Actinopolymorpha singaporensis: one gene and its partner. The protein of the gene in region 1 interacts with the protein of each later gene in a pairwise test. Links are inferred from orthologs where the notes say so. Each region holds a gene or a part of one and is shown on either strand. Other genes may lie near its edges. The genes, in order: ndk and BLU27_RS28355.

Region 1 (10,529 bases):
CCTGCCGCTGCACGGCGTCCACCAGGCGCACAACGCGTCGGTTGCGCTGGCCGCGGTCGAGGCGTTCCTCGCCGGCGGCGTCACCGAGGGCGAGGGCCTGGACGCCGACCTCGTACGCGAAGGCTTCGCCAACGTCAGCTCGCCCGGACGCCTCGAGGTCGTCCGCCGCAGCCCGACGGTGGTGCTGGACGCCGCGCACAACCCGCACGGTGCGACCGCGACCGCGGCGGCGGTCACCGAGTCGTTCTCGTTCGAGCCGCTGGTCGGCGTGGTCGGGGTGATGGCGGACAAGGACGTGGAGGGGCTGCTGGAGGCATTCGAGCCGGTGCTCAGCCGGATCGTGTGCACCCAGAACTCCACCGCGCGCGCCATGCCCGCCGCCGAACTCGCCGAGATCGCGATGGACATCTTCGGTGAGGAACGCGTCGACCTCGCACCGCGACTGGACGAGGCGCTGGACCTCGGCATGCGCCTGGCGGAGGAGGAGGCCAGCGCACTCGGCTCCGGCGGAGTCCTGGTCACCGGCTCGGTCATCACCGCCGGCGAGGCCCGCGTCCTGCTCGGAGGACGGTGACGTCGTGCGTTCGGTACTCGCGGCGATCCTCGTCTTCGAGGCGATCATCGTCGGCCTGGCCATCCCGGTGGCCGTCTCGATCGAGAACGTCGGCGGCGGCCGGGCCGGTGCGGTCGGCGGCGGGATCGCCGTCGCCTGCCTGGTCACGGCGGGCCTGCTGCGGTTCCCCGCCGGGCGCGTGATCGGGTCGGTGCTGCAGGTGGTCGCGATCGCACTGGGGGTCGTCGTACCCCTGATGTTCTTCCTCGGTGCGATCTTCGCCGTGCTGTGGTTCGTCTGTCTCGTCCTCGACCGGCGCATCGTCGCGCTCCGGGCCGAGCGGGACCGCACCGAGTGACCGGTTACGCTGCGCATCCTGTCCGCCGTGTCAGCCCTGCCCGTCCCTCCGGCCCTGCCAGTCCTGTCCGCTCCGTAGGTTCTGTCCGTTCCGCCGGGCCGGCGTCCCCGCACGCCCGGCCCACTCATCGCGAGGAGTACGCGTGTCCGAGCGCACCCTGGTCCTGATCAAGCCCGACGCCGTACGCCGTGGCCTGGTCGGCGAGATCCTGAGCCGCTACGAACGCAAGGGGCTCTCCCTGGTCACGCTCGAACTCCGCACCATCGACGGTGCGATGGCCGACGCCCACTACGCCGAGCACGTGGAGAAGGCCTTCTACCCACCGCTGCGCGACTTCGTGACCAGCGGTCCGATGGTCGCGGCGGTGCTGGAGGGTGACCAGGCGGTCGAGGTCGTCCGGTTGCTCAACGGCGCGACCGACGCGCGGAAGGCGGCTGCCGGGACCATCCGCGGTGACCTCGCGCTGTCCAACCGGGAGAACCTCGTGCACGGCTCGGACTCGGCCGAGTCGGCCGCCCGCGAGATCGACCTCTGGTTCCCGAAGCTCGGCTAGCGCAGGTGCCGGGGCCGACCGCACCGCGCCCTGCGGTCAGCCGGCCCCGGTGAGGGTGAGCGCCACCAGCCCGAGGTTCAGCGCGGTCACCACGGTGGCGACGACCACCGCGGCCGCCGTGGTGAGCGGGTGGTTGGTGGCCTCGCCCATCAGGCTCCGCCGGGCGGTGAGAATCACCAGCGGCACCACCGCGAACGGCACCCCGAACGACAGCACCACCTGCGACAGCACCAGCGCCCGGGTCGGGTCGACCCCGCCCCCGAGCAGCAGCAGGGCCGGCGCCAGCGTCACCAGCCGCCGGACCAGCAGCGGGATCCGCCGGCGCAGCAGCCCCGCCATGATCATCGCGCCCGCATAGCAGCCGACCGAGGTGGACGCCAGCCCGGAGGCGAGCAACCCCACTGCGAAGACCACCGCCAGACCGCCGCCGAGCTGGTCGGCGATCGCGGTGTACGCACCTTCCAGCCGGTCTGTGCCCGGCACACCCCGTAGGGCGGTGGCGGCGGCCAGCAGCAACCCGAGGTTGACGGTGCCGGCCAGCACCATCGCCACCAGCACGTCGATCCGGGTGACGGCGAGGTAGCGCCGGACCACCCGGCCCGCGCGGCGGCGCACCCGGGCAGCGGTCGCGACCCCCGCCCGAACCCCGGCCGGGTGCCGCCCGGCGGAGGTCCAGGCAGCGAGTCTTCGCGCGGCCGGGCCGTCGGCGGCCAGGCCGGAGTGCAGGTACACCGCATGCGGCATCAGGGTCGCGCCGAGCATCGCGGTGGCCAGCAGCACGCTGTCCAGCCCGGCGAACCCCGGCACCAGGCCGGCCGCGACCTCACCCGGCGTCGGCGGAGCCACCACCAGGCCGGCCAGGAACCCGACCGTCACGACCAGCAGGAACGCGACGATGACGCGTTCGAACGGTCGCCGGCCGAGCCGGTCGTGCACGGCCAGCACCGCCATCGACACCGTGCCGGTGACCAGCCCGCCGGCCAGCAGCGGCAGGTCGAACAACAACGCCAGCGCGATCGCCCCGCCCACCACCTCGGCAAGGTCGGTGGCGACCGCGACCAGCTCCGCCTGCAGCCAGTACGCCAACCGGGCCCGCCGGGACAGCTCGTCCGCGACCAGGGCCGGCAGGGAACGCCCGGTGACCAGCCCCACCTTGGCGGAGAGGTACTGCACCAGACCGGCCATCAGGTTGGCGGCGACGATCACCCAGACCAGCAGGTAGCCGTACTCCGCGCCGGCGGTGACGTTGGTGGCGACGTTGCCGGGATCGACGTAGGCGACGGCGGCGACCATGGCCGGACCGAGCAGGGCCGCCCCCGAGCGCATGCGTACGCCCGGCCGCGGCCCACCGGCTCGGCTGCGCGTGCCCCGAGTACCCCCCGTACCCCCGATCGTGGTCGGCATCGGGGTGCCGTGGTCCGCCTCGGCCCTACGCCTGGTCGCCGGTCAGCGCGCGCACCCGCCGCAGCACCTCCGGCGCACCCAGTGCCCGGGCGACCGAGAACAGGTCGGGGCTGCGGGTGGAGCCGGTGAGCGCCACCCGGATCACCTGGGCGGCCTCCCGGATGGAGCCGGGGAACGCGTCCGGGTCGCGCTTGTACTCCTTGGCGTTCTTGGCGAAGCCGTGCCGGGCGGCGAGGTCGCGGATCTGCGCGAACCACTCCTGCGGGTCGTCCAGCTCCTGGTACCCGTCGGCGAACTCGGCTGCCAGCGTGCGGACGATCGCCGGGTCCAGCCCGCCCAGGCGCTCGTCGCCCGGGTCGGACACCAGGGGGAACAGCGCCGGGAAGAAGAAGCCGTACACCGGCCGGAAGTCCGACCAGCGCCGCAGGTCCTTGCGGGGGTTGTCCACCCCTTCGCGTTCGACGGCCAGCGCGCGTAGCGCGAGGTCGCGGTCCCGCGCCACGACGTCCACCAGCTCGGGGTCGTAGGTCTGCGCCCATGCGGAGAGCTGGCCGAGGATCTCCTCACCGGACAGGGTGGCGATGTAGTCGGCGCTGATGTCGGACAGCTTCACCACGTCGACAAGGGGACCGGCCACGCCGCAGTCGGCCAGCCGGATCGGTGCCGCCAGTGCCTCCGCCATCGGCAGGTCGGCGAGCCGGCCGTTGGCCAGGCCGCGCAGGTAGTACTGCGTGGCCGGCGCGGGGTAGCCCACCTCCAGGAAGAAGTCAACCGAGGCCTCGGGGTCCTTGCGCTTGGACAGCTTGCGCTTGCTGCCGCCGTCCTGCTTGTTCAGCGGCGCGATGTGGGCGTACTCCGGCGCCTCGAAGCCCAGCGCCTCGAACAGCTGCAGGTGCAGTGGCACCGACGAGATCCACTCGTCGGCGCGGATCACCAGGTTGACCCGCATCAGGTGGTCGTCCACAGCGTGCGCGAAGTGGTACGTCGGCAGTCGCGGCTCCTGCGCGGAGGTCTTCAGGATCACCACGTCGTTGCGGTTGGACTCGTGGGAGAGCTCGCCCCGGATGGCGTCGGTGAACCTCGTCCGTGCGCCGGGACGTGCGGGCGCGCGGAAGCGGACGACGTACGGTGCACCCTCGGCGAGCTTGGCCCGCACGGCGTCGGGCTCGGCGTCCCGCCAGATCGCCCACCGCCCGTAGTAGCCGGTCGGCAGCTTCGTCTTCTGCTGCGTCGCGGTGATCTGCGCCAGCTCCTCCTTGGTGGCGAAGCAGAGGTACGCCTTGTCCTGGCGCAGCAGCTCGCGGACGTAGCTGAGGTAGATGTGCGAACGCCGGGACTGGCGGTAGGGGCCGTAGTCGCCGGGCAGGTCCTCGGCCTCGTCCGGCTTCACCGCGAAGTAGGCGAAGGCCCGGTCGAACTGCTCCAGCGCGCCGGGGACTTCCCGCGCCTGGTCGGTGTCCTCGATCCGGAAGATGTAGCGGCCACCGGACTCGTCGGCGACGGACCGGTCGATGATCGCGACGTAGAGGAGCCCCAGGTGGGCCGACCCCGTGGGCGAGGGACCGACCCGCGTCACCTTCGCGCCCTCGGGCAGCTGCCGGGGCGGGTACTGCTGTTCCCAGTACGCCGGCTCGGGCAGGTCCGCCGGGAAGAGGGCGTCGATTTCGGCGCGGTCGAGCATCGCTGGTGATCTCCGTTGGCGAAGACGTGGGGTGGGATCGCTGCGTCGACCCTATGCGAGCACCGCCACCGGGCGGCGACCGGTAGGCCGGTGGTCATGCGGGCGGTGGCCGGCCGTGGCGTGCGGCCAGGCGGGCGCCGTGGTCGCGGACGGCGACCCGCAACTCCTCCGGTGCGAGCACGTCGACCTCGCAGTCCAGCCCCGCGACGAACGACACCAGCGGGCCCAGGTCGTTGGCGGCCACCCGCAGGATCGCGGACGGTGCATTGTGCTCGTCCGGCTCGCCGTCGGGTTCCAGCACGCCGACGCTGGGCGGGAACCGCCGGCGGGCCTCCGCCAGGCCGAACGGGACCCGGAGCCGGGCCTGGATCGACCACGGTGCGAGGTTGGTCCCTTCCGACACCATGGCGACCGCGTCCGGCGGGTCGGTGTGTTCGTGGTGCCGGCCGGTCAGCACCGGCTCCCGCACCCGGTCGACCCGGAAAGTACGCCAGTCGGCGCGGTCCCGGTCCCGGGCCACGAGGTACCACCGGCGGCCGGTGTGCACGATGCGGTACGGCTCGACCGACCGCTCGCCGGCCCGCCCCTGGTGGTCGAGATAACCGAACCGCACTCCCTCCGTACGCCGGCAGCCGGTGGCCAGGACGACCAGGACGTCGGCGTCCACCCGGGGGAGTTCCGGCCCGGGCAGTTGCACGGTGCTCGCCCGTACGGCGCTCACGCGTTCCCGCAGCCGGACCGGCAGCACCTGGTCCAGCTTCGCGAGTGCGGCGACCGCGCCGTCTGCCACACCGGACACCGCGGTGGTCGCGGCGACGCCGAGCCCGACCGCGATGGCCACCGCCTCGTCGTCGTCCAGCAGCAACGGAGGCAGCCGGCCCGAGGCGCCGAGCCGGTAGCCGCCGTGCGTACCGAGTTCGGCCTGAACGGGGTAGCCGAGGGAGCGCAGCCGGGTGACGTCACGACGGACAGTACGCGGGGTGACACCGAGGCGTTCGGACAGCTCCTCGCCAGGCCAGTGCGTGCGGGCCTGGAGGAGGGAGAGCAGCCGGAGTAGGCGCGCGGCGGTGTCCATCACATCCATGACCCGGCGATTCTTCCGCGCGCGGGCCGTCGGGGGCCAGCCCTTCGGCGCCGGATGGGCGGTCCGCGGCCGGTTGTCGGTGGGCGGTGGCATGCTCCGCACATCCCATCCGCGATCCCGCACCCGCCCGGGAGGTCCCCGTGGGACGACCTGCGAACCAGACCGCGAACCAGACCGCGAACCCAAGCGGCGAACGTCGCTGCACCGGCTGGCCGGAGGAGGCCTTCGACGTGCTGCTGCGGCTGGACGGCGACCCGACCCTGGCCGAACGCGAACGACATCGTCGCGACCGCGAGCGCCTGGTCCGCAAGCCGATGATCGCGCTGCTGCAGGACGTCGCCGACGCCGACGAGGCCTACGAGGACTTCCACGTCTGGGGCTTCGCCAAGATGCTGTGGCCATGGCAGCGGCAGGCCGGCATGGTCCGGGTCGCGCCCAACGTCGAACTGGGGGTTTCGTTCGACCTCGACGGGCTGGCCGTTCAGTGCTCGTGGTGGTACGCGCCGGGCGAGCAGGTCGAGCGCTACCGCGCCTCGGTCGCCGGTGACGCCGGCGCGGAGCTGGCGGAGATCGTCGAGGGGCTGGCCGGGGACGGGTACGAGATCGGCGGTGACCTGCTGAAGCGGATGCCGCGTGGTTACGCGCCCGACCATCCTCGGGCGAAGTTGCTTCGGCACCGCACGCTGACCGCCGCCCGTCCCGTCGGCGGCGAGGCCTGGTTGCACACGCCGGAGGTGGTCGACCGGGTTCTCGCGGAGTTCGCCGCGCTCCGCCCGCTGACGTCGTGGTTCGCCGAGAATGCCGGACCGGAGCTGTCCGCCACCGGGGCTAGCGTGCGTTCATGACCAGCCCCACGAGTCCCCCGCCCGCCTCCTCGACCGCCCCTTCGACGAGCAACTCGATGAAGGCGCACCTGCTCGACCTCTCCGACTTCGCCTGGCAGCGACTCCACCACCGGCTCGGCGAACTCACCGACAAGGAATACCTCTGGGAGCCGGTCGCCGGCGCCTGGACGGTCCGGCCGACCGGGGACGGCGGCCACGCCGCCGACGGCTCGGCCACGCCGCCGGAGCCGGCGCCGTTCACCACCCTGGCCTGGCGGATCGCCCACCTGACCGAGGTCCTCGGCGCCGAGCGGACCGCCACCTGGCTAGGACTGCCGGTCGGCCCGGACGAGGAGCCGGACCCGCCACAGGGCACCGCCGCCGCGGGGGTCGCCTCCCTGGAGCGTGCGCACGCGATCTGGCGCCGCCGGCTCGCCGCGGTCACCGACGAGGCGCTGGCCCGGCCAATGGGCGAGCTCGCCGGCCCGTACGCCGAGTCCGACGGCGCGGCCTTCGCGCTGCACATCCTGGACGAGCTGATCCACCACGGCGCGGAGATCGGGGTCGTCCGCGACCTCTACCGACACCAGCGTCCGCGGGATCCGTTCGCCGGCTCGTGAGCCACCCGGGCAGCCCGCGGTCCGGCGTGGTCGGCGTCGGCCTCACGGCTGCGCGTCGGTGACCCCGCCGTGCGTCCTGGGACCCGATCCGGACCCGGCCCGCTGGTGCCCGAACCGCACCGGCGTCCACCGACCGGAGTGCGCGGCGGGGTCGACCCGGCGTTGCGGCCCGGCGGGCACCTCTGGTGCGGGCACGATGTCTGGGGCAGCCTCACCGGCCGCCACCATCCGGGCGGCCAGGCGTCGCCGCAACTCGTCGGAGATCTCGCGGTGGGAGGTCAGTCCGGCCAGGTTGCGGAGTTCGTACGGGTCGCTGGCCAGGTCGTACAGCGCCGTCTCCACATACCGCTTGCCCGCCGGGTCGTTCCAGGGGTGCGCCTCGGGGTCGACGACGTAGTACTTCCACCGGGACGTCCGGATCGCGCGGCCCACCTCCGACTCGCTGACCTGCACGAACACCTCCTCTGGAAAGTCCGCGCCGGGATTGCGGACGAGCGGCAGGAACGACCGGCCCTGCATCTGCTTGGGCACGTCCACGCCGGCCGCGTCGAGCAGGGTCGGTGGCAGGTCGATCGTGCTCACCGGCCGGTTCAGCGCACCGCCGGAGTCGAAGCCCGGGCCTCGCAGGGCGAGCGGCACCCGGATCGAGGCGTCGTGGCAGGAGCGCTTGTACTCCCCGTTGCGGGTCTTGAAGTGGCTGCCGTGGTCGGAGGTGAAGGCGAGGATCGTGTCGTCGAGCAGGTCCAGGCTGCGCAGCGCGTCGACCAGTCGGCCCAGTCCCTCGTCGACCCGGCGGATCTGCCCGCAGTAGCCACCGAGGTGCTGGTGTGCCGTACCGCCCTGTGCCGACAGCGTGGCGAGGTCCGGCGGGAGCCAGCGGCCCTGGTAGCGCTCGGCGTAGCCCTCGGGTGCCGGATAGGTGTCCACCTCGTTCTGGTGGTGGGGCTCGATCAGCGAGACGAAGAGAAAGAACGGCTGTCGTACGCCGGAGCCGTCCGGGCCGGTCTGGTCGGCGACGAACCGGATCGCCGCGTCGAAGACCGCGTCCGAGCGGTAACCCGGCAGCATCACCGGCTCGCCGTCCTCGTCGAACATCACCGTGCGGTAGGCGTCGGAGACGAACTCCAGCACGTTCGCACCGAGCCAGCTCTGGTAGCCACCGCGCTTACCCGGCGGCACCGGCTCCTCGTCGGCGAGGTGCCACTTTCCGATGTAGCCGGTGGAGTATCCCGCGCCGGCGAAGCACCCGGCCAGCGTGGGCACGTCTGCCGGAAGAGTGCGGCCGTTGCGGAACACGCCCGTGGTGGTGGGGTAGGCGCCCGTCTGGATCGCCGCCCGTGCCGGCGCGCACACCGGCTGCGGCGTACACGCCTGGACCACGTGGGTCCCGGCACGCGCCATCGCGTCGAAGTTCGGGGTGAGGTCCAGCGGGTTGCCGTGCACCCCGGTGGTGTCCCAGCGCTGCTGGTCGGTGAAGACGACCACCACGTTGGGCCTGGCGGCAGGGGTGCGGTCGGGCCTGGCGTCGGGCATGGGCGGACCTTCCTGTCGGTGAACGGTGCCGGTCGGTCGGAGCTGTCACCGCCGTCGGGAGATCGTTCCACCGGAAGACGCACCTGAACAACGCGGCACGGCGAGCGCCGATCGCACCTGCGGCGGGACGGTCCGCGCGCCGATGCGCAGCTCGGACCCGCGTCAGGCGTCCGGGAGATCAGGCGTCGGGGAGATCAGGCGTCGGGGAGGACCGTACGGCTGACGTTGACCGCGACGCTCAGCGTCAGCGGCTCGCCGCCGCCGGCCAGCGGGGGATCGCCGACCATCACCTCGGCGTCGTCGACCGCGCCGAGCGCGCGGGCGCGGGACGCCCAGTCTTCGATGTCGGCGAGAGTGAGTCCCGACCCGGTCGGGAGACACAGGAACGCGGCCATGCGGCACATCTTCCCATCACATCCCGAAGCCTCCTACCCGGACCGGCTCCAGGTGTGGCGGAGTCGCGAAGTCCGGCTACCGGGCTTTCTGGGCTACAGGGCGTTCCGGCTACCGGCCGCCCCGGCGAGCGCGCCTGGCGTCCCGACGGGCCTGCCGAGCATCGCGCAGGGCGTCCCGGCGATCGGCCCGGGCGTCGGCCAGCGCGGATCTGCGCTGGGCCCGGCCTTCGCCGAGGGCCACGCCACGCTGGGCCCGGGCATCGGCGAGGGCCTCGCGTCTGCTCTCCCGGGCGGCCCGGAACCTGTCGTACGGCCGGGAGCTCGCCACCCGCAGACCACCGAGCAGGGAGAACGCGCGCACCCGCAGCGTCGGCGCGTCCTCACCGGCCACCTCGTCGACGTCGATGCGCCGGCCGCCGAGCAGGCTGAACCCCTCGGTGACCACCGAGACCCCGGGCGGGACGGTGAGGCTGACGCCCCCGATGACCGACACCGAGGTCAGAATGACCTCCGGCGCGTCAAGCTGGGCCTCGCGCAGATCCAGGTCGACACCGCCGATCAACGTCACCGACACCAGGTGGTCGCGCATTCGCCACCGGCCACCCCGGCGCAGCCCACCCAGCGGCGTCACGTGCCAGTCGGTGCGACCGCGACCAGCGGCGCGGCGTACGGCGGGGTCGGTGGCTTCCTCCGTGCCGGCCGAGGGCAGGTCGCGGAGGAGAGGTTCGAGCTCTCCGCGGGTGCGTGCGGTGTAGGAGCGTTCCAGCCGGTCGCTGAACTCCTCCAGGGTCAGCCGCCCCTCACCGCACGCGGCGTTGAGCCGGGACACGACCGCCTCCCGCTCGGCGTCGGAGGCCAGGATGTCGGCGCCGCCGGCCACCGGGTGGGCAGGTCCCGCCGGCTCGGACGGGTGGGGTTCGGGTTGCTGGTCGCTCATGGCCGCCTTCCCCGCGCTGTGTTCTGTCGGTGTTTCTGTCGGTGTTTCTGTCGGTGGTGGGCGGAGTCGCCCGTACGACGGACCGGGGCGTGTCCCGGTCCCGCCCACCGCGCGGACATTATCCCGCCGTACCGACAGGATCCCGCCGTACCGAAGGAATCCTGGTCTGCTCGGCCGGCGTACCGCACCATGCGCACCGCGGCCGGGTGAGCAGGCGGTAGGCAAGGGCGGCGACCCCGAGGCCGACACCCCACACGAGGTACGCGGACATGGCCACTCCCATGAACCAGGGCGGGTACGGGTCGGCTTGTGCCGCGGTCGCGGGCTGGGTGAGGAGCTGGACCAGGCCGGTTCCGAAGTACGCCGTCATCCCCACCGAGACAGCCAGTCCAGGGCCGAGGACCAGCCACCGCGGCACCCGGTGGCCGGCGAGACCGAGCACCCAGCGCGGCCAGACCCGTCCGAAGCGGTGCACCTGCGCCAGCGGCAGCAGCGTGCCGGCGAGTGCGGCGGCCGCCAGGAAAGCGAGCCCCGCCACCCTGCCCGCGGATCCGCTCGCGGGAGCCGCCTTCGGACCGAACCCGACC
Region 2 (10,740 bases), 360 kb from region 1 along the record:
GGCGTAGTTGGCGGCCGACGCCATCGCCCGCAGGTAGGCCCGCCCGGGATCGGAGTCGACGGGCACGCACGCCAGCTGGCGGTCGGGCACCGTGATGCCGAAGCCTGCCATCGCCTGCTCCATCGCGCGCACGTGGTCGGTGCAGATCTGGTGGCCGAGGCCGCGCGAACCGCAATGGATCATCACGCACACCTGGCCGGCCCGCAGCCCGTACGCCTCCGCGGCCGCCTGGTCGCGGACCGCGTCGACGACCTGCACCTCCAGGAAGTGGTTGCCCGAACCAAGGCTGCCCAACTGGTGCAAGCCGCGCTTGACAGCGCGTTCGCTCAGCGCGGCCGGGTCGGCGTCGTCGACCGCGCCGAAGTCCTCACACCTGTCAAGGTCGCGTTGCACGCCGTGCCCCTGTTCGACGGCGTACCTCGCGCCGGACGCCAGCACCTTCGCGAGTTGGCCGGCCCCGGACAGTTCCCACACCGCCCCCTTGCCCATGCCACGGGGCGTCGACCGGCTCAGTCCGTCCAGCACCGCTTCCTTCCTCGGCGCGAAGTCCGCCGCGTCGACGTCGGCCGCGTACAGCCGCACGCCGCAGGAGATGTCGAACCCGACACCCCCCGGGGACACCACGCCGCCCTCGGCGATGTCGGTGGCGGCCACGCCGCCGATCGGGAAACCGTAGCCCCAGTGCACGTCCGGCATGGCGTACGACGCGTCCACGATCCCCGGCAGCGTGGCCACATCAGCCACCTGCTGCAGCGCCTGGTCCCCGCCCACCTCGGGCAGCAGCCCCGGTGAGGCGAACACCACGCCGGGCACGCGCATCCGGCCGGTGGGCTCGATCTGATAGCGGTACGGCGTCTCCTGGACCAGTGCGGGTACGCGTGCCTGGGTCACGGCTTCTCCCGTCCTTTCCGTCCTTTGCGCAGAAACGTCCGAAGCCTGCGCAGCGGCCAGGTGTTGATCACGTCGCCGGCCGTCAGCCAGCCCCGCTGGGCGGTGCCCACGCCGTACCTCAGGTAGTCCAGGTGGGCGACCGCGTGCGCGTCGGTGTCGACGGCGAACTTCACCCCGTGGCGGCGGGCGGCCAGGAGGTGCTCGTCGTTCAGGTCCAGCCGGTCCGGTGAGGCGTTCACCTCCAGCGCGGTGCCGGTGTCCGCACACGCCTCGTACACCGCCTCGAGGTCCACGTCGATCGGCTGCCGGTGGCCGATCAGCCGTGCCGTCGGGTGCCCGATCACGTTGACGTGCGGGTTCTCGCAGGCCCGGACCAGCCGACGGGTGAGTTGCGCCCTGGTCTGGTTGAAGTGGGAGTGCACGGACGCGACGCAGATGTCGAACCCGGCAAGGAAGTCCGCCGGCCAGTCGACCTCGCCGTCGGGGTCGATGTTGAGTTCGGTGCCGTGCAGCAGGGTGAGGTGGGGGTAGCGCTTCGCCAGAGCGTGCAACTGCTCGCGCTGGGCGAGCATCTTCTCGTCCGTCATCCGCTGCATGTAGAGATTCGGCGCGTGGTCGGTGACCGCGTAGTAGTCGTAGCCCCGCTCGGCTGCCGCGGCCACCATCTCGGTCATCGGCGCGACCCCGTCGGTGAGGTCTGTGTGGGTGTGCAGGTCGCCGCGGATGTCCTGTTCGGTCACGACGTCGGGCAGCGTGCCGTCGCGGGCGGCCTCGATCTCGCCACGGTCCTCCCGCAGGGTCGGCGGAATCCAGGGCAGCCCGATCCGGGCGTACACCTCCTGCTCCGACTTCGACACCACCAACTCGCCGGCCTCGGGAGGTCCGGACTCCTCGGCCGGCTCGGTCGGCTCGGTCGACTCGGCCGGCGGCCCTTCCCCACTTGCCGGCTCGCCTGTCAACGTTGCCTTGCGCCGGTGCCTGCGCTGCGCCGGCGGGACGGTGAACAGGCCGTACTCGGACAACTTGAGGTCCTGGCGTACCGCGATCTCGCGGGTACGCACGTTGTGCGCCTTGGACCCGGTGAAGTACTGCAACGCCGCACCCCACGACTCCGGGGGTACGACCCGCAGGTCGACCTGCATCCCCGCCGTGGTGCGAACCGACGTCTTGGTGTCGCCGTGCGCGATCACCTCCGACACCAGCGACAGTCCGGTCAGAGCCTTCATCAGCGACCTTGGTTTGGTCGACGCGGCGAGGATGTCCAGGTCGCCGACAGTCTCACGCATCCGGCGCAGCGACCCGGCGTAGGTGCAGCGCTCGCACTGCGGCAGCGCGGACAGCGCGGCGACGACCTCCTCGGCGAGTTCCATGGCCACGTCCAGCGTGACCCGCCCACCGGCCTGGCGGAGCAGGGTGATGCCGTGCCGGAGATTCTCCTCGGTCCTGGGCCCGAAGCCCTTCAAGCCCCTCAGGCGCCCCGCGTCCAGCGCGTCGAGCAGGTCCTGCACGGAGGCGATGCCGCGTTCGTCGTACAGCATCATCGCCTTGCGCGGGCCGAGCGTCGGAATCTGCGTCAGCTCGCGTACGCCGGCCGGAATCCGCGCACGCAGCCGCTCGACCTCCTCGATTCGGCCGGTTCGGAAGTACTCGACCACCTTCGCCGCGATCGAGTCACCGACGTTGGGGATCTCGCGCAGGCCGGCGGCGTCGAGCGTGGACACGTCGAGGTGGTGCCCGGCGACCGAGCGCGCGGCCTTCTCGTAGACCCGCGCCCGGTAGGGGGCGCCACCGGTGATCGCCACCAGGTCCGCGTATTCCTGCAGGAGCGCGCCCACCTGCTCGTTCGGTCGCGCCATGCCTTCGAGTCTAGGGCGGGAGGGTGCCTATTCCACGAAGTTGATGCCGCGCAGGAACGTACGCGCCACGGGTCCCGCGTCCTTGCCGCCCCCGCCGCCGTCCTCGACCAGCACCGCGAACGCGATGTCGCCGCGGTAGCCGATCATCCAGGCGTGGGTGCGCGGCGGGTCGTCACTGCCGTACTCCGCCGTCCCGGTCTTGGCGTAGACGTCCGGGCCGGGCAGGTCCAACTGCCTGGCGGAGCCGGTCGCCACCACCGCCCGCATCAGCCCTCGCATCTGGTCGACCAGTTCGGCCGGCAGCCTGTCGCCCGCGGGACCGCCGGGCGCCACGTCGGGCAGGAGCACCGGTTTGTACGGCCGTCCGGCGTCCACCGTCGCGGCGACCAGGGCCATGCCCAGCGGGCTCATCAGCACCCGCCCCTGCCCGATCATGCCGGCGGCGCGGTCGACCAGGTCGCGGGGCTCGGGCACCGAACCGGAGTAGGCCGGCAGCCCGAGCTTCCAGTTCGTGCCGATGCCGAACCGCTCGGCCATCGCCACCAGGTCCCCGTCGTCCAGGTCGCGGGCGCGGTCGACCACCGTGGTGTTGCACGAGTGCGCGAACGCTTCGGTCATCGGGCCGTCGGGCAGCGAGAAGCCGTAGGCGTTCTTGAAATGCTTGCCGCCCACGGACGTGGTGGCCGGACAGGTCACCGTGTCGCCGGGACGCAGCCCGCCCGCCAGCAGGGCGGACACCGACACCACCTTGAACGTCGAGCCGGGCGGGTAGCGGCCGACGAAGGCACGGTTGTACGACGTCACGCCGGGGCCGTTGGCGGCGGCGAGCACCTCACCGGTGCCAGCCCGTACGGCCACCAGGGCGGTCGGCTTGGCCTGGCCGGCGACCGCGTCCTCGGCGGCGTTCTGCACGTCCTGGTCGAGCGTCGTCCGCAGAGGTCTGCCCGGCTTCGCGGTCTGCGAGAACACCGTGGCCACCCTCTGGTCGCCGGAAGTGCGCACCACGTCGATCCGGCCGCCGGGGGTGCCGGCCAACCGGGTCTGGTACGCCGCCTGCAGCCCGCTCGCGCCCACCGCGTCGCTGTCCATCGCGAGCGGGCCCGCACCCTTCAGCGAGTCCGCGGTCGCCGGCGCGACGACGCCGAGCACGCCGCGGGCGAACGACGACGACGGCCCGAGCGACATGATGTCCTCGCGGGTCACCACGCCGGGGATGGCGTCCAGCCGGGCCCGCTCCTTCTGGTAGGCGGGCTCGCGCAGGGTCAGCACGTCGACGAAGTACGTCGGGCCGGCGGCCTCTGCCCGCCTGCGCAGGGCGTCCGGGTCGATGTCGAGCACCTGCTGCAGCTTGGCGTAGGTGACGTCCGGCTCGACCCGGCGCGGCTCCACCCCCACCCGGACGACCGGAGTCTGCTTGGTCAGCGGCTTGCCCGACCGGTCCAGGATGGACGCCCGGGTCGGCAGCTCGCGTTCACGACGGAGCGCCGTGCCCGCCGCGAGCTTCGGGTGGAACGTCTCCGGCGTCCACCACACCTTCCACCTGCCCTGGTCGTCCTCGCGTACCTGCGCGGTGGTGGCGTAGCGCCACGTGCCCAGACCGGCCAGGTCGTGGGTGACGGTCAGGGGCTGGCGGCAGACCTTCCCGTCCGCCTTCAGCTTCGCGGCCTGGTCGCTGTCGAGGCAGGTCAGCTCGCCGGCCGGGCGTACGGACGTCTTCCGTGCCCGAACCGCCTTGGTGTCCGCCGCCACGTCACGGCTCGCGGCCCTCGCCGTGCGCGGATCGACCGTGGAGCCGAGCTCGCCGGACGACCACGCCGCGGCGAACGCCCGGGCCGCCCGGGACGCCTCGTCCGGCGGTCCCGGCGAGCAGCCCGCCGCGGCCGCCAGTGCTGTGAGCGCGGCCACCGCCGCCGCCAGGCGTGTACGCATGAGATCCCCCGTCGCGCTGCGTCGCTACCAGTCAGGTGCCAGGAGTCAGTCGGTGAAGGTCAGTCGAGTGCCCAGTCGACCGGCTCCCCGCCCTGCTCGGCCAGCAGGGCGTTGGCCCGGCTGAACGGCCGGGAACCGAAGAAGCCGCGGTCGGCCGACATCGGGCTGGGGTGCGCCGACTCGATCCTGGGCACCTTGCCCAGCAACGGCCGCAGGCTCTGTGCGTCCCGGCCCCACAGGATCGCGACCAACGGGGTCTCCCGGGCCACCAGCGCCCGGATGGCCTGGTCGGTGACGGCCTCCCATCCCTTGCCGCGGTGGGCGGCGGGGCGGCCGGGCTCGACGGTGAGCGAACGGTTGAGCAGCAGGATCCCGCGCCGCGACCAGGGCGACAGGTCGCCGTTGGACGGCTGCGGAAGGCCGAGGTCGGCGGCGTACTCGCGGTAGATGTTGCTCAGGCTGCGCGGGATCGGCCGCACATGGGGCGCCACCGAGAAGCTCAGTCCCACGGCGTGTCCCGGCGTGGGATAGGGATCCTGGCCGACGATGAGGACCCGCACGTCGGCGAACGGCTGCTGGAACGCCCGCAGGACGTCGGGGCCGGACGGGAGGTAACGTCGCCCGGCGGCGAGCTCGGCACGCAGGAAGTCGCCCATCGCCGCGATCTGGCCGGCGACCGGGGCCAGGGCATCCTCCCAGCCGGCGGCCACCAACTCGGCCAGCGAGCCGCGGCCCTGGGTGGCTCGCGGCGCAGTCTTGGGCGTGATGCCGGTGCCCTCGGTGATGCCCGTGTCCTCGGTGGCGATGTCCTGGGTGGTACCGCTGCCTTCGGCGACGCCACTCAGCTCCGCCTGGGCCACTTCGCTCATGCCTACCTCCTCGGCTGTCGCTGGACCCGGCCCGCCCCCGCTGCGCTGACCGAGCCTATGGGACCGCACCGACACCACCGGATCCACCCGCCGCGCCGGTCGAGCGAGGCCCCGCATCCCCCCGGCGGCGTTGTCGTGGTCGCGCGTGGAACACCGATACGCGGGTCCTCCGCCTTGCCGGACGGGCGCGGCTCCTTCGCTCACTACTCGACCCTGATCGGGGAGAGCGGCTGGGGGTCATATGTTGACGCCATGACGAGGATCGCCGACTCCGTACCACCACGCGGTGCGTTGGACCCGCCTACCTACGCCGCTTTCATCCGGGCCGAGGGTGCCCGGCTGCTGGCGGCGTACGAGACCGGACCGGCGTCCGCCCGCGTACCCGCCTGCCCGGAGTGGACCCTCACCGACCTGGTTGCGCACACCGGACGGGTGCACCGGTGGGCGGCGGAGATCGTGCGGACCAGCGAGTTTCCCGGTGGCGGGTCGGACACCGTACCCGGCCCGGACGGCTCCGAGCTGGGACCGTGGTACGCCGAGTCCGTCGAGCTGCTGCTCGACCGGCTGGCCGCGACCGACCCCGCCCAGCCGACCTGGGTGTTCGGCGACGGCGGCACCGCGGAGTTCTGGTCCCGACGCCAGGCCCACGAGGTGTGCGTCCACCGTGTCGACGCCGAACTCGCGATCGGTCTCCGGCCAGTCGTCGACCCCGACCTGGCCGCCGACGGGGTGGGCGAGGTCGTGGAGGTGATGATGCCGAGGTCGCAGCGCTTCGGGCCCCATCGGCTCGTCGCGCCGGTGCTGCTGAGGTGTACCGACCACGCCGGCCGCTGGCTGGTGAGCCCTCCGGCCGAGCCGGGCGGAGTGCCGGTCGGAACCGGCCCCGCGCTCACCGACGCCGAAGCGGCCTCCGCGGCCGCGACCGTCGCGGGAACAGCCGGCGACCTGCTGCTCGCGCTGTGGCGGCGGCTGCCGGCCGACGAACTCGGCCGACGGCTCACCGTCGAAGGTGACCACGCGGCGGCCAGGGCCGCGCTCGACGCCCGAGTGGTCCCCTGACCAGCTGATCCGCTGAGCCGCAACTCGGCGGATCAGCCGGTCAGGTAGGCCGGTGGGGTCAGCCGATCAGCGGCGGCGGTCCTCCGCGCCGGACTGGTCCGGGCCGGGCCGGCCGTCGTCCGCGGTGTCGCCCGGGCCGTCGATCGGTCCCGGCCGGTCACCGCCGGCGGGCGGTTGCCCGGGTCCCGGACGGCGGCGCGGGTTGGGCTCCTCGAACCGCACCTTGCGCAACTGTTTGTTCATGTTGCGCCACAACAGCACCGTCGCGACACCGATCGCCGCGATCACCACGAAGCCGAGCAGGCCGGGACCCACCCACGCCGAGTCGTCCTGCGGCGCGGCCGCCTGGACGATCATGTACAGCACTGGACGTACCTTCTCCCACCTGGGTGTTCATGGACCGCGACACGCGCACGGGCCCGTCAGACGATTGTCGCAGCCCTGGGCGGGGGCACGCCCTCAGGAGGCCTCCGGCGCGAGCCGCCCGGCGCTGTGCGGGGTGGGTGCGTCCTCGGGGAGATCGCGCAGCCCCGCGAACAGGTCGTCCTCGGGAACGGGCGCCTCCACCAGGCTGCGAGCCAGTTCGTAGTCCTCGGTCGGCCAGGCGGCGACGTGCACCTCCAGCGGGCAGGCGAACCACGGCCCCTCGGGGTCGATCTGGGTGGCGTGCGCGAGCAGCGCCTTGTCGCGGACCGGGAAGTAGTCCGAACACGGCACCCGAGTGGTCACCCTGGCGGCGTGCGCCGGGTCGGGCTTCCACTCCTTCAGCCGCTCGGCGTAGGGCGACTCGAGTCCCCGGCGCACCATCTCGTCGTGCAGCGCCTTGGTGCGCTCCCAGTGGAACGAGTGGTGGTAGTAGAGCTTGAGCGGGTGCCACGGCTCGCCGGCCTCGGGATAGGCGTCGGGATCACCGGCCGCCTCCCACGCGGCGATGGTGACGTTGTGGCACATGATGTGGTCCGGGTGCGGATATCCGCCGTTCTCGTCGTAGGTCGTCACGACGTGCGGACGGAACTCGCGCATCACCCGCACCAGCGCGCTGGCGGACTCCTCCACCGGCGTCGCCGCGAACGATCCCTCCGGCAGCGGAGCCGGATTGTCGCCCTCGGGGAAACCGGAGTCGACGAAACCGAGCCATTCCTGCCGGATGCCCAGGATCTCCCGTGCCCGGTCCATCTCCTGCCGGCGGATCTCGGCGAGATTCTCCAGGACATCGGGCCGGTCCATGTGCGGGTTGAGAATCGATCCGCGCTCTCCGCCTGTGCAGGTCACGACCAGGACCTCGACCCCCTCCGCGACGTAACGGGCGGTGGTGGCGGCCCCCTTGCTCGACTCGTCGTCGGGGTGAGCGTGCACGTGCATCAGCCGTAGCGGCGCGGGTGCGGTGGAAGGCACCGTAGTTTTCTCCTCTGTCCGGCGGCGCGGGTTGCAAAATTTGCGCGCGACCACCATGGTGGCTCAGACCACCGACATTCTTCTCACCGACCTCGACGTACCGACGTGGGATGGCCGGGAGAGCCGCGCGTTGTTAGCCTGATAGGTCAGTCCGTACAGTTCCGGACACGCACCGAGAGCGCACCGGCGCGAAACGACCAGGTTCTTTCCGAATGACCGAAGTGCCCCCGCATGACCAAGGAGCAAAGCTGTGACGCAGTCGACCGACGAGAACGTCATCTGGCTCACGCAGGACGCCTACGACCGTCTGAAGGCGGAGTTGGACCATCTCACGGGTACTGTGCGCGCGGAGCTCGCCAGGAGGATCGGTGAAGCCCGCGACGAGGGTGACCTGCGGGAGAACGGCGGCTACCACGCCGCGAAGGAGGAGCAGGGAAAGGTCGAGGCGCAGATCCGCAAACTGCAGGACATGCTGCGCCGCGCCCGGGTGGGTGCCACGCCGGCGGACGACGGGATCGTCGAGCCGGGCATGAAGGTGACCATTCGCTTCCAGGGCGACGACGACACCGAGACGTTCGTGCTCGGCTCGCGTGAGCTGCTGTCACTGGACTCCTCGGTCGACCTGGAGGTCTACTCCCCCGAGTCGCCGCTCGGCCGCGCCATCAGCGGCAAGCGCAAGGGCGACCAGGCGACCTACTCCGCCCCCAACGGCCGCAGCGTCACGGTGGAGATCGTCGACGCCGTGCCCTTCGGCTGAGCACCGGCTGGGCATCAGCCCGTCGACCGGGCCGCCGCCCGGACAGCGAGAACCCACGATGCGCGGTGACGCCGCGCATCGTGGGTTCCTTCGTACGCACTCCGGGGGTTGCCCCGGCTGGAGTTGCCGCCGCCGTCGCTAACCGACCTGGCGGAGCCGGTCGGCGGCGGCATCCACGTCGATCTCGCCCCGGGCGAGCATCGCCAGGACGTCCTCCCGGCTCTGCTCCGGCTCGTTCGGAACTGCCGGTGCGGAAGGAGCGGGCGGCGAACCGGCGCCTTCCAGACCCAGCTTGGCCAGCAGGTCGGCGTAACGCTGCCGGGCCGTCGGATAGCTCACGCCGAGGTGCCGTTCCACCTCCCGCATGTTGCCGCGCGAGACCAGGAAGACGCGTAGCAGGTCGCGTTCTGCGTCGGTCAGGCCGCAGAACCCGCATGACTCGAACACTCCCGACAGTTCGCTCGCGCACGCGTCGCAGCTCAGCCGGGTCACCTGCAGACCGGCACCGCAGACGGGACAGTCGCGTGGCGGCCGGTGCGCATGGGCGGAGGGATGTCTCGGGTATCCACCCGTGCCGTACGCCATGCTCACGGCGCCTGCTTGACGGTCGCCATCCCCATCACGACTTCCAGGTCGAGCTGGCCGTCACCGCTACCGATCACGTGCTCGTCCCGGTCGGCGCCCGGCGGCTCCCACTGGACCCGGCCGAGCTGGACGTCGGGGCGCACCCGCACGCTCGAACCCGGCAGCAACCGCAGCTGCAGAGAGCCGGACTCCGCCCGCAACCGCGACTTGCCCCGGTGGATGCGTCCCTCCACCTGCGCCGAACCCGCCTGCACGAGCACGTCGATCGGACCCTCCACGTCGCGGACCCGAGCGGAGCCACCGGTGACCCGCACCTGCTCCAGGCTCGGGATGCGTTCGGCGTTGACGCTGCCCGCGGTGACCTCGACCTCCACCGCCAGGCTCGGGTTGACGCGTACGGAGAGCTCGCGTCCGAGGTCGAAGACCCGCTCCTGCACGTCGCGCAGTGACCGGGTGCGCATCAGGGTGAAGCCGTCCAGGGACGCCCCGAACTCGCCCTCGCTGGTGACGACCAGGGTGTCGCCCTCCTGTCGTACGACGTGCGGACCGTCGACCGCGACCGTCGAGACGAACGGCTCGCCGATGATCCGGACCCGCCGCCCGACGGCGCGAACCCGCACCCGGCTGGTCGGCTCGGCCGCGGAGGTCGTGGGCAGTGTCCGCTGCTCCGACGTGCCGGCGCCGGGCCCACCCGACGCCTTCGCCCCGGCCGAGGTCGCTCCGCTTCCGGACGGAGCGGACCCGGCGTCGGCGGTCCGGCGGGCCTCGTCCAGCCGGGCGGCGGCCTCCTCCGGGCCGAGCCGGCCGGCCGCGACGTCGGCCAGGATCCGGCGTACGGGATCGTCGCCCTCCGGCATCGGAGTGGGGGGCGTGGAAGCTGCGGGGGGCTCGGTAGTGGGGTACTCGCCGTTGCCGTGCGGCCCGGCCGCGTGCTCGGCGGCCCGGATCGCGTCCCCGGTGGCGGACTGCGCCTGCTCCGCGCGTTCTGCCGCCTCCCGCTGGCGGCGTTCGGCCTCGGCGCGCACCTGCTCGGCCACCGGGTCCGGCGTGGCAGCGGGACCATCGTGGCCGTCGTGGGTCTCGTGGCCGGCATGGGACCCGTGCCCCTGCGAGGTGGAGGCGGGCTCGTCGCGGTGGGTCGGAACGGCGTCGGTGGCCTCGGCCCAGGGGTCCGATTCGGAAGGTGTGTTCTCAGGCATGGGTCGATTCCACTCCGCCCGTCATGGAGTGTCAAGGCCGACTTTATAGATCCTGAATACTGACCTACGAAAAGTTGACCGTGTAGCCGGCCGATCGCAGTCGGTGCAGAATCTCCTCCCGATGCTGCTTCCCCCGCGTCTCCAGTTGCAGGGCCACGTCGACGTCGCCGAGGTGCAGGCCGGCGCCCGTCCGCTGGTGT

What was found.
Region 2: the proteins of ndk (region 1) and BLU27_RS28355 interact in binary tests that used the Escherichia coli proteins (3 or more experiments, as listed by UniProt). The link is inferred for Actinopolymorpha singaporensis from one-to-one orthologs.

Annotation. Positions count from the first base shown.
Region 1 is NZ_LT629732.1:5,968,745-5,979,273, reverse strand. Bases 1-2,758 are described here. They hold ndk (nucleoside-diphosphate kinase), read left to right. Parts: upstream 1-1,053; coding sequence 1,054-1,464; downstream 1,465-2,758. Other genes in these bases: BLU27_RS26785 (Nramp family divalent metal transporter), read right to left, coding at 1,501-2,758; BLU27_RS26795 (DUF4233 domain-containing protein), read left to right, coding at 579-911; BLU27_RS26800 (bifunctional folylpolyglutamate synthase/dihydrofolate synthase), read left to right, coding at 1-574. In the rest of the region: more of BLU27_RS26785, read right to left, coding at 2,759-2,790; BLU27_RS26780 (glutamate--tRNA ligase), read right to left, coding at 2,894-4,549; BLU27_RS26775 (helix-turn-helix transcriptional regulator), read right to left, coding at 4,644-5,633; BLU27_RS26770 (DUF2461 family protein), read left to right, coding at 5,774-6,478; BLU27_RS26765 (DinB family protein), read left to right, coding at 6,475-7,077; BLU27_RS26760 (sulfatase family protein), read right to left, coding at 7,120-8,610; BLU27_RS26755 (hypothetical protein), read right to left, coding at 8,805-9,005; BLU27_RS26750 (DUF1707 SHOCT-like domain-containing protein), read right to left, coding at 9,115-9,942; BLU27_RS26745 (hypothetical protein), read right to left, coding at 10,061-10,529. UniProt on the Escherichia coli protein: Major role in the synthesis of nucleoside triphosphates other than ATP. The ATP gamma phosphate is transferred to the NDP beta phosphate via a ping-pong mechanism, using a phosphorylated active-site intermediate.
Region 2 is NZ_LT629732.1:6,333,443-6,344,182, forward strand. The notes cover bases 3,641-6,609. They hold BLU27_RS28355 (uracil-DNA glycosylase), read right to left. Parts: upstream 5,546-6,609; coding sequence 4,736-5,545; downstream 3,641-4,735. Other genes in these bases: BLU27_RS28350 (penicillin-binding transpeptidase domain-containing protein), read right to left, coding at 3,641-4,676; BLU27_RS28360 (maleylpyruvate isomerase family mycothiol-dependent enzyme), read left to right, coding at 5,798-6,604. Outside these bases: BLU27_RS28340 (RtcB family protein), read right to left, coding at 1-891; BLU27_RS28345 (helix-hairpin-helix domain-containing protein), read right to left, coding at 888-2,747; more of BLU27_RS28350, read right to left, coding at 2,775-3,640; BLU27_RS28365 (hypothetical protein), read right to left, coding at 6,671-6,970; mycothiol conjugate amidase Mca, read right to left, coding at 7,064-7,966; transcription elongation factor GreA, read left to right, coding at 8,250-8,756; BLU27_RS28380 (DUF2089 domain-containing protein), read right to left, coding at 8,895-9,341; BLU27_RS28385 (hypothetical protein), read right to left, coding at 9,344-10,540; ilvA (threonine ammonia-lyase), read right to left, coding at 10,605-10,740. UniProt on the Escherichia coli protein: Excises uracil residues from the DNA which can arise as a result of misincorporation of dUMP residues by DNA polymerase or due to deamination of cytosine.